Cellvibrio sp. PSBB006: one gene and its partners. The protein of the gene in region 3 interacts with the protein of the main gene of each other region in a pairwise test. Links are inferred from orthologs where the notes say so. Each region holds a gene or a part of one and is shown on either strand. Other genes may lie near its edges.

Region 1 (2,882 bases), 480 kb from region 3 along the record:
CTTACAACGTTCCGGCGTCAGCGTCAGGCAGATCAGCCCGCGCGCGTGGGTGGCCATAAAATTGATGTCTTCCGGGCGCACCTGTTCGGCAGCCATGATCAGGTCGCCTTCATTCTCACGATCCTCGTCGTCCATGAGCACAATCATCTTGCCCTGACGCAGATCGTCAATCAGTTCATCAATGGTATTCAGTTGCATAGCACAGTCTCTAACGGCGAGTGTTAATCGCTAATGAGTTAACAGCTTTACATAAAGCCATGTTGAGCAAGAAATTCCATGGTAATGCCAGAGTCGCCGGACTCGGCCGCTTTGTCACCGAGCATCAGACGCTCCAGGTAACGCGCTAGCACATCCACCTCAAGATTGATCAATGAGCCGGGCTGGTATTCACCCATGATGGTATGAGCCAGCGTGTGCGGCACAATATTCAATTCAAATTCGGCGCCATCTACCGCGTTGACAGTCAGGCTGGTGCCATCCACCGTAATCGAGCCTTTATGGGCAATATACTTGGCCAGGGCTTTAGGTGCACGCAATCGAAAACGTTCGGAGCGCGCATCCGGATGGCGGCTAACCACCTCACCCACGCCATCTACATGGCCGCTGACGATATGACCGCCCAAGCGGGTTTGCGGGGTAAGAGCTTTCTCCAAGTTGACGTTTTGCCCAACGCGCCATTGGGGAATAGTGGTGTTATCCAGAGTTTCGCGAGAGACGTCGGCCCAATAGCCATCACCGGGCAATTCCACCACTGTCAGGCACACGCCATTGGTGGCAATAGAATCACCCAGATGAACATCGGCCAGATCCAGCCCTCCGGTCTTGATACGCAGGCGCACATCGCCGTTTTTGGGCTGCACAGCCACAACTTGTCCGACCGCTTCAATGATGCCAGTGAACATAACCACCTCGCGTATTAACCAACGACTGCTGACACATCTTAATGCTCCATGTCCGGTACGGCAGTGATCCGCCAATCATCGCCGACGGCGCGCATATCACGCACTTTTACAGGCAAGGCAGCAGACATGGTATTTAAAGGTAGATCAAACAGCGGACGAGCGCTGCTGCCCAAGAGTTTGGGCGCCATATAAATAATCAACTCATCCAACAGGCCGCGCCGCAGGAAACTGCCCGCCAAGGTCGCACCCGCTTCAACGAGGACTTCATTGCACTGGCGCTGAGCCAGTTCGCGCAAGATTGCAAGTAAATCAATGCGTCCATGGGAATCCGGCATAGCCAACAGCTCCACATGAGCCGGCCAGTCGTTTAAGCGGGCGGCATTGTCTTGCGCACCATTATGAATCAATAAGATAGGGGACGGGTGACGTAGGAGTTCTGCATCCCGACCGAGACGCAGGCGCGAATCCAGGATCACCCGCAGCGGCTGCCTGGCGGCCGCATCGTCCGCATTGCTTAACTGCAATTCATCAACTCGCACGATCAAAGCAGCATTATCGCTGATCACCGTATCGATACCGCTGACGATGGCACAACTACGGGCGCGCAACCGCTGCACATCTTCGCGGGACTTGCGGCCAGTTACCCATTTGCTCTGGCCGCTCGCCATGGCGGTGCGACCGTCCAGGCTCATCGCCAGTTTGCAGCGCACGAAAGGCAGTTTACGTTCCATTCGTTTAAGGAAGCCGGGGTTAAGCGCACGCGCATCATCCTCCAGCAAGGGGCCATCAATCACTACGCCCGCCGCGCGCAAACGCTCCAGACCACTGCCGGCTACCTGCGGGTTAGGATCTTCCATCGCGAAAACAACCCGCGCCACGCCGGCTGCCAATAGCGCTTCCGAACAGGGGCCGGTTCTGCCGCTGTGGTTACAGGGCTCCAGCGTCACATACGCGGTTGCGCCGCGCGCCTGTTCGCCAGCCTGTTGCAAAGCGTGCACCTCGGCGTGGGCTTCACCGGCACGGTAATGCCAGCCTTCGGCAATGACCTGATCGCCTTTTACCAGTACACAACCCACGCGCGGATTGGGCATGGTGGTGTACAGCCCCCGCTCGGCGAGACGCAACGCCTGCGCCATATACAGATGGTCGGTGTGGGTCAGTGGCATAAAACAGATTACTTGTTGTCCGGCTGTTGTTCGAGGCGATCGATTTCCTGGCGGAACTCGTTCAGATCTTTGAAGCGACGGTAAACCGAGGCGAAACGGACGTAGGCGACCTCGTCGAGCTTCTGCAATTGCTCCATGACTTTTTCGCCAACGGTCAAAGATTTTACTTCGCGCTCACCGGTTGCCTGTAGAAAGTGTTTGATGCTGTTGATGGCGGATTCGATAGCCTCAATACTTACCGGCCGCTTTTCCAGCGCCCGCAATAAGCCGGCACGCAGCTTAACTTCGTCAAACGGCTGGCGGGTACCATCCTGCTTGATGATACGCGGCATCACCAGTTCGGCAATTTCGTAGGTCGTGAATCGTTCGTGGCAGGACAGGCACTCGCGGCGACGGCGCACCTGGTCACCCTCGGCCACCAGGCGGGAGTCAATGACCTTGGTATCCTCAGCGCTACAAAAGGGACAGTGCATGAAAGGTAACCCCATCATCCGCAAAATTGCGCGCATAGTATCATAAATTAGTACTGTGAATTTACTCTTATAAGTCCCACCTCACATGCCTTACAAGCACTGGGCATCACCCGATACTATTGATAGCCTTTGAGTATTTTTTCAATCTCGCCCCGCTGCTCAAGACGCAAAAGCGCTTGGTCAATTTGCTGGCGAGTATTGGCAGGCATTTTCTTGTCCAGGAGCAGATAGAGTAATGACGGTGGAATAACACGTGAAAAGTCAATCAAATGGAAGTCGCTTAGCGCTATCTTCGCCCGCTTTACCTCCCAGCGCACACGCACATCTTCCGCCAGATAGAA
Region 2 (2,854 bases), 140 kb from region 3 along the record:
CTCCAGTGTTTCGCGCAGATCTTCGGTGGACTGGTCAATGTAGGCCTGCATATCCTGCTGCGCTTTTTCCATGGATAACGCCATGGCGTTTACCGTTTCCCCCAACTCTAAAAATTCCTGTCCGTGTTGTGTGTCCACCCGGCTGTGTAATTTTCCTTTCGCGAGTTTACGCACCACACTTTTGATATGGCTGAGCGGAATGGTGATGTTCTGGTGTAACCGAATAGCGAGCCAGGCGGCGAGGATCAAACACAGGACCGTAACCAATACACTGATTAACAGGGTTTCATAACGCAACACCAAAAAGGGTGAATTCAATAACTCCATCTCCACCCAGCCGATAGGTTGTTTGCCGTTGTTATTGACGACCGGGTGGGAAAACAAAATGGATTTCACGGTGATGCGTGTGCTTGGTTTCTCCATGGTCGGCGCGTCGCCGTGGGTGATCTCCATAAATTGCGGCCCCACATGAAAGTGTTGCCCGGTTTCGTGATGATAAAGATGAATCGCGCGGATGAAGGGCTCTTCGAGAGACGCCTCCAGGATTGATGGCACCATATTTTCATCACCGCTGCGCAAGGCATAGTGACTCAGGTGTGCCATCTTTTGCGTCAGCATACCGCCGCGGTGCGACACAAATTTATTGAGTTGTTTAACGTAGAGATACGTCAGGGTACCGGCCAGCATCAGGCTGACGGACAGTGCAGGAATTAATATGAGGCGCCAGACTTGCGCCTTGATACTGTTATATTTCATGAAAACACAAGCCCTGTGAGCACGGACAGACGAGATTAACGGGGTGTCATGCGGATTTTTTTGTTGGTTTCACCATAGCACATTCGGCGGTAGAATAGCCCCCCTTTGCGCCACCCGGCAATCTACTTTCAGGTATTGAGATGAGCATGGATTTCCCCACGATTGAGTCCTTTGTCGGCAACACGCCGCTGGTGCGTTTGCAGCGTTTACCCGGTAAGACGACCAACACTATCCTGCTAAAACTGGAAGGCAATAACCCCGCCGGATCGGTCAAGGATCGTCCGGCACTTTCCATGATTCGCCACGCCGAAGAGCGCGGCTATATCCAGCCCGGTGACACATTGATCGAAGCGACCAGTGGCAATACCGGCATTGCGCTGGCGATGGTTGCGGCGATCAAAGGTTACCGCATGATCCTGATCATGCCGGATAACAGTACCGCCGAACGCAAAGCCTCCATGAGTGCCTACGGAGCGGAACTGATCCTGGTATCCAAAGAAGCGGGTATGGAAGGTGCTCGCGACCTGGCCTTGAAGATGCAGGCAGAAGGTAAGGGCAAGGTGCTGGATCAATTCGGCAACGACGACAACCCGCTCGCCCACTATGAAAGTACCGGCCCGGAAATCTGGCAGCAGACCCGTGGCACGATTACCCATTTTGTCAGTTCCATGGGAACCACGGGCACCATCATGGGTGCGTCGCGTTACCTGAAAGCGCGCAATCCGGCTATTCGTATTATTGGCCTACAACCGGCAGAAGGCGCCAGCATTCCCGGCATCCGTCGTTGGCCGGAAGCCTATCTGCCCAGGATTTACGACAAATCCCGCGTGGATGAAATTGTCAGCATGTCGCAACAGGAAGCGGAAGACACCATGCGCGCACTGGCTCGCAAAGAAGGCATCTTTTGCGGCGTCTCATCCGGTGGTGCTGTTGCTGCCGCACTGCGACTCAGCCAGCAGGTTGACGATGCGGTGATTGTGGCGATTGTGTGTGATCGCGGTGATCGTTACTTGTCTTCCGGTGTTTTCAACGTCGGCGCCTAGTACGCCGACTTCCTCGTCGATGGCCCGTACTGGCCATCATCCTCATTCAGCGATAACCATTTTATGTCCCACGGAAAAAACGGCGGCAAAGGCAAGCATCCCGGCAAATTGGGCAGCAAGCCGCGCGCCGATAAAAAAACCAAAGCGCCATTAGATTTTGACTTTAGCCATGTCCCTAAACGCAACGCCGTGCGGCGTGAGGAAACAACGCCAGCGGCACGGCCTAACCAGCGCCTGGGCGAATTTGTCATTGATCGTTTAAGCCATGACGGTCGTGGCGTTACCCAGTGGCAGGGCAAGACGTTGTTTGTGGCAGATGCTCTGGCTGGCGAACGGGTTACGGCACGTTTTATCAGCGAACACGGGCGCTATGCCGAGGCCGTGGTTGACGAGGTCATTGAGCCATCGTCACAACGTCAGATCCCGCCATGCCCCCATTACCGGTTGTGTGGCGGCTGCCAGTTGCAGCACATGCCGGATGCCCGACAAATCCAGCTTAAACAAGATGCGCTGTTGGAACAGATGCAGCGCTGGGGCGGACTCACGCCGCGCCACATCCTTCCTTCGATTCACCCACTGAGTACCGGCTACCGCAGTCGGGCGCGCCTGGGCGTGTGGTATGAAAAAGACGGCTCGGTGACGCTGGGTTTTCGTCAGAGGCAGAGCAAGCAGTTGACTCAAATTGATGCGTGCCTGGTGTTGGCGCCCTCGTTAAATCGACTGCTCGCCCCTTTGCAACAATGGCTGCGTGACTTGCAGTCCACCGCAGCGGTGACTCACCTGGAACTTATTGAAGCCAGTGCCGGCGCCGGGGTTATCGTCCGTCATACCAAGCGCTTGGCCGCTGACGATAAGCAGCGTTTGCGTCAACTGGCTGATGCACAGCAGTGTCAGGTTTGGCTGCAAGGTGATAAAGGGGCGGCACTTTCGACAATCGAGGGTGAGGTTTGCGATCCCCGGCTAAACTATGACTTACCGGAATTTTCACTGACCTTGGGATTTCACCCGCAGGATTTTATCCAGGTGAATCCTGCCGTAAATCGGCAGATGGTCAG
Region 3 (2,833 bases):
CCAGGATGCCAGACAAGCAAATCTTGCCGCCGGGTTTGGTCAGTGCGTTAAGATTCGCGGCCAATTCCGCCAATGGGCCGGCCAGGATATTAGCCAAGACTACATCGGCTTGCACTGTTGGGCAGCGCGGTGGCAGGTACACGGGCATGGCATCGGCCGGCAGGTTATTGCGTTTGGCGTTTTCGGTGGTGGCCAATAACGCTTGTGGATCGATATCGACACCGATGACCTGCCTGGCGCCCATCAATAGGGCTGCAACACCGAGGATGCCGGAGCCGCAACCGTAATCCACAATATGCAGATCGGTGAGATCCTGTTGGTCAATCCACTGCAGGCACATAAAGGTGGTGGGGTGGGTGCCGGTACCGAAGGCGAGGCCGGGGTCGAGCATCAGGTTGATCTTGTCCGGCTCAGGCGGTTGCTGCCAGCTGGGGCAAATCCACAGACGTTCACCGCAACGGATCGCATGGTAATTTTTCATCCATTCCCGTTCCCAGTCCTTGTCTTCCAGTAATTCCCATTTATGTTCAGGTAACTCACCACCAAAAATTTTTTGCGCTTGCAGCGTCGCCTTGACGGTATCGATGTCTGCTGAATAGAGCCCGGTAACACTGATATCGTCCCACAGCGGTGTCTCGCCTAATGCGGGTTCGAAAATCGGTTGATCGGCGGCATCTTGCAGGGTGACCGAAACCGCACCGCTGGCCAGTAACGCATCTTCGAGTTTTTCAGTTTGGGGGCGGGTGGCTTTGACCTTGAGTTGTAACCAGGGCATGGGGATCTCGAATCGGGGAGAGGCCGGTCACCCATGACGGGTGACCGGTCGGGATGTTAATTGGCGAGTTTCTTCTCAAGGTAATGGATGTTGACACCACCTTTGCGGAATTCCGTATCGCGCACCAGCATTTGTTGCAGGGGGATATTGGTGCGAATGCCATCAACAATGGTTTCGTCCAGAGCGTTGCGCATACGGTTCAGGGCAATCTCGCGGGTTTCACCGTAGGTGATGACCTTGGCGATCATGGAATCGTAGTTGGGCGGAACGGTGTAACCACTGTAAAGATGAGAGTCAACCCGAACGCCCAAGCCGCCGGGGGCATGGTAGTTTTTAACCAGGCCGGGGCAGGGCATAAAGGTTTTGGGGTCTTCCGCATTGATACGACATTCAAAGGAATGGCCGCGAATCACGATATCGGATTGCTTGATCGACAGTTTTTCACCCGCACAAACGCGAATCTGTTCTTTGATCAAGTCGATGCCGGTCACCATTTCGGATACCGGGTGTTCTACCTGAATACGGGTGTTCATCTCGATGAAGTAAAAACGGCCGTCTTCATACAGGAATTCGAAAGTACCTGCCCCGCGATACCCAATGTCCACACACGCTTTTACACAGGATGCGTAAGTAGCCTGGCGTACATCTTCAGGGATTCCGGGAGCCGGTGCCTCTTCCAATACTTTTTGGTGGCGGCGTTGCAAAGAGCAGTCACGATCACCCAGGTGAATGGCATTGCCTTGGCCATCGGACAGGATCTGGACTTCGACGTGACGCGGATTTTGCAGGAATTTTTCCATGTACACGGTGCCATCGCCAAAAGCAGCTTTGGCTTCACCCTGGGTAACATGGATAGAGTTCATCAGGGCTGCTTCTGTGTGTACGACGCGCATGCCGCGACCGCCACCACCGGCAGCTGCCTTGATGATCACCGGATAACCGATACGTCGGCCGATCTCCAGACATTGTTCGGCGTTATCTGCTGGCAGCGGCCCGTCGGAGCCTGGCACGGTGGGTACACCGGCTTTCTTCATGGCCTTAATGGCTTCTACCTTGTCGCCCATCATACGAATAACGTCAGGATCGGGACCGATAAACACAAAACCACTTTTTTGCACTTGCTCAGCAAAATCCGCATTTTCGGCCAGAAATCCATAGCCGGGATGCACCGCTACAGCGTCGGTAATCTCCATGGCGCTGATGATCGCCGGAATATTGAGATAACTTTTGGGTGAAGGATTGGGGCCAATACAGACAGATTCGTCTGCCAGGCGTACGTGTTTTAAATTGCGGTCTACCTGTGAATGGACGGCGACAGTTTTGATGCCCATCTCTTTGCAGGCGCGCAGAATACGCAGCGCAATTTCGCCGCGGTTGGCGATAAGAACTTTTTCAAACATAACCAGTTCCTTAAGCTCGTTCGTATAAACAGCGCCGACGGCGTGTTCGTTGGCTTTCTATAACTTAAACGATTGTCACGAGCGGTTGGTCAAACTCGACCGGTTCACCATCGCCAACCAGAATGGCTTCAATTACGCCGGCTTTGTCGGCTTCGATCTGGTTCATCATCTTCATGGCTTCGATAATACAAATCACATCGCCCACTTTGACGTGTTTACCTACTTCTGCAAAAGCTGGAGAGCCTGGGCTCGGTGAACGATAAAAGGTGCCGACCATGGGCGATTTCACAACATGGCCATCATATGAGGCCTTGGCGGGAGCATCATTGTTAGCGGCGGGTGCTGAAACCGGTGCAGCGGCGGGCGCGGCCGGTTGCGGCGCATAAGCGGCTTGCATTGGTGCTGCGATGTACTGCGGCTGACCTGAGTAGTTACGGCTGATACGTACTGATTCTTCGCCTTCTTTGATCTCCAGCTCACCGATATCGGATTCTTCCAGCAGTTCGATCAATTTTTTAATTTTGCGAATATCCATAGAGTCCTCTCTAGAACAAGGGTTGTATGTGAAATAGGGTTAATGCTTTAGCAATTGAAAGGCCGCGCGCAACGCCAGTTCATAACTGGTTGCACCGAAGCCGCAGATGACGCCCTGGGCGAC

The links.
Region 1: the proteins of accC (region 3) and ribD interact in binary tests that used the Escherichia coli proteins (3 or more experiments, as listed by UniProt). The link is inferred for Cellvibrio sp. PSBB006 from one-to-one orthologs.
Region 2: the proteins of accC (region 3) and cysM interact in binary tests that used the Escherichia coli proteins (3 or more experiments, as listed by UniProt). The link is inferred for Cellvibrio sp. PSBB006 from one-to-one orthologs.

The regions. Positions count from the first base shown.
Region 1 is NZ_CP021382.1:4,471,312-4,474,193, reverse strand. What follows is about bases 5-2,866. They hold ribD (bifunctional diaminohydroxyphosphoribosylaminopyrimidine deaminase/5-amino-6-(5-phosphoribosylamino)uracil reductase RibD), read right to left. Parts: upstream 2,069-2,866; coding sequence 941-2,068; downstream 5-940. Other genes in these bases: CBR65_RS18635 (ABC transporter substrate-binding protein), read right to left, coding at 2,658-2,866; nrdR (transcriptional regulator NrdR), read right to left, coding at 2,077-2,541; CBR65_RS18650 (riboflavin synthase), read right to left, coding at 246-902; ribBA (bifunctional 3,4-dihydroxy-2-butanone-4-phosphate synthase/GTP cyclohydrolase II), read right to left, coding at 5-198. Outside these bases: more of ribBA, read right to left, coding at 1-4; more of CBR65_RS18635, read right to left, coding at 2,867-2,882. UniProt on the Escherichia coli protein: Converts 2,5-diamino-6-(ribosylamino)-4(3h)-pyrimidinone 5'-phosphate into 5-amino-6-(ribosylamino)-2,4(1h,3h)-pyrimidinedione 5'-phosphate.
Region 2 is NZ_CP021382.1:5,098,562-5,101,415, forward strand. The notes cover bases 17-2,850. They hold cysM (cysteine synthase CysM), read left to right. Parts: upstream 17-902; coding sequence 903-1,799; downstream 1,800-2,850. Other genes in these bases: CBR65_RS21250 (response regulator), read right to left, coding at 17-756; rlmD (23S rRNA (uracil(1939)-C(5))-methyltransferase RlmD), read left to right, coding at 1,863-2,850. Also shown: more of CBR65_RS21250, read right to left, coding at 1-16; more of rlmD, read left to right, coding at 2,851-2,854. UniProt on the Escherichia coli protein: Two cysteine synthase enzymes are found. Both catalyze the same reaction. Cysteine synthase B can also use thiosulfate in place of sulfide to give cysteine thiosulfonate as a product.
Region 3 is NZ_CP021382.1:4,954,182-4,957,014, forward strand. Bases 4-2,816 are described here. They hold accC (acetyl-CoA carboxylase biotin carboxylase subunit), read right to left. Parts: upstream 2,176-2,816; coding sequence 832-2,175; downstream 4-831. Other genes in these bases: prmA (50S ribosomal protein L11 methyltransferase), read right to left, coding at 4-775; accB (acetyl-CoA carboxylase biotin carboxyl carrier protein), read right to left, coding at 2,240-2,710; aroQ (type II 3-dehydroquinate dehydratase), read right to left, coding at 2,750-2,816. Also shown: more of prmA, read right to left, coding at 1-3; more of aroQ, read right to left, coding at 2,817-2,833. UniProt on the Escherichia coli protein: This protein is a component of the acetyl coenzyme A carboxylase complex; first, biotin carboxylase catalyzes the carboxylation of the carrier protein and then the transcarboxylase transfers the carboxyl group to form malonyl-CoA.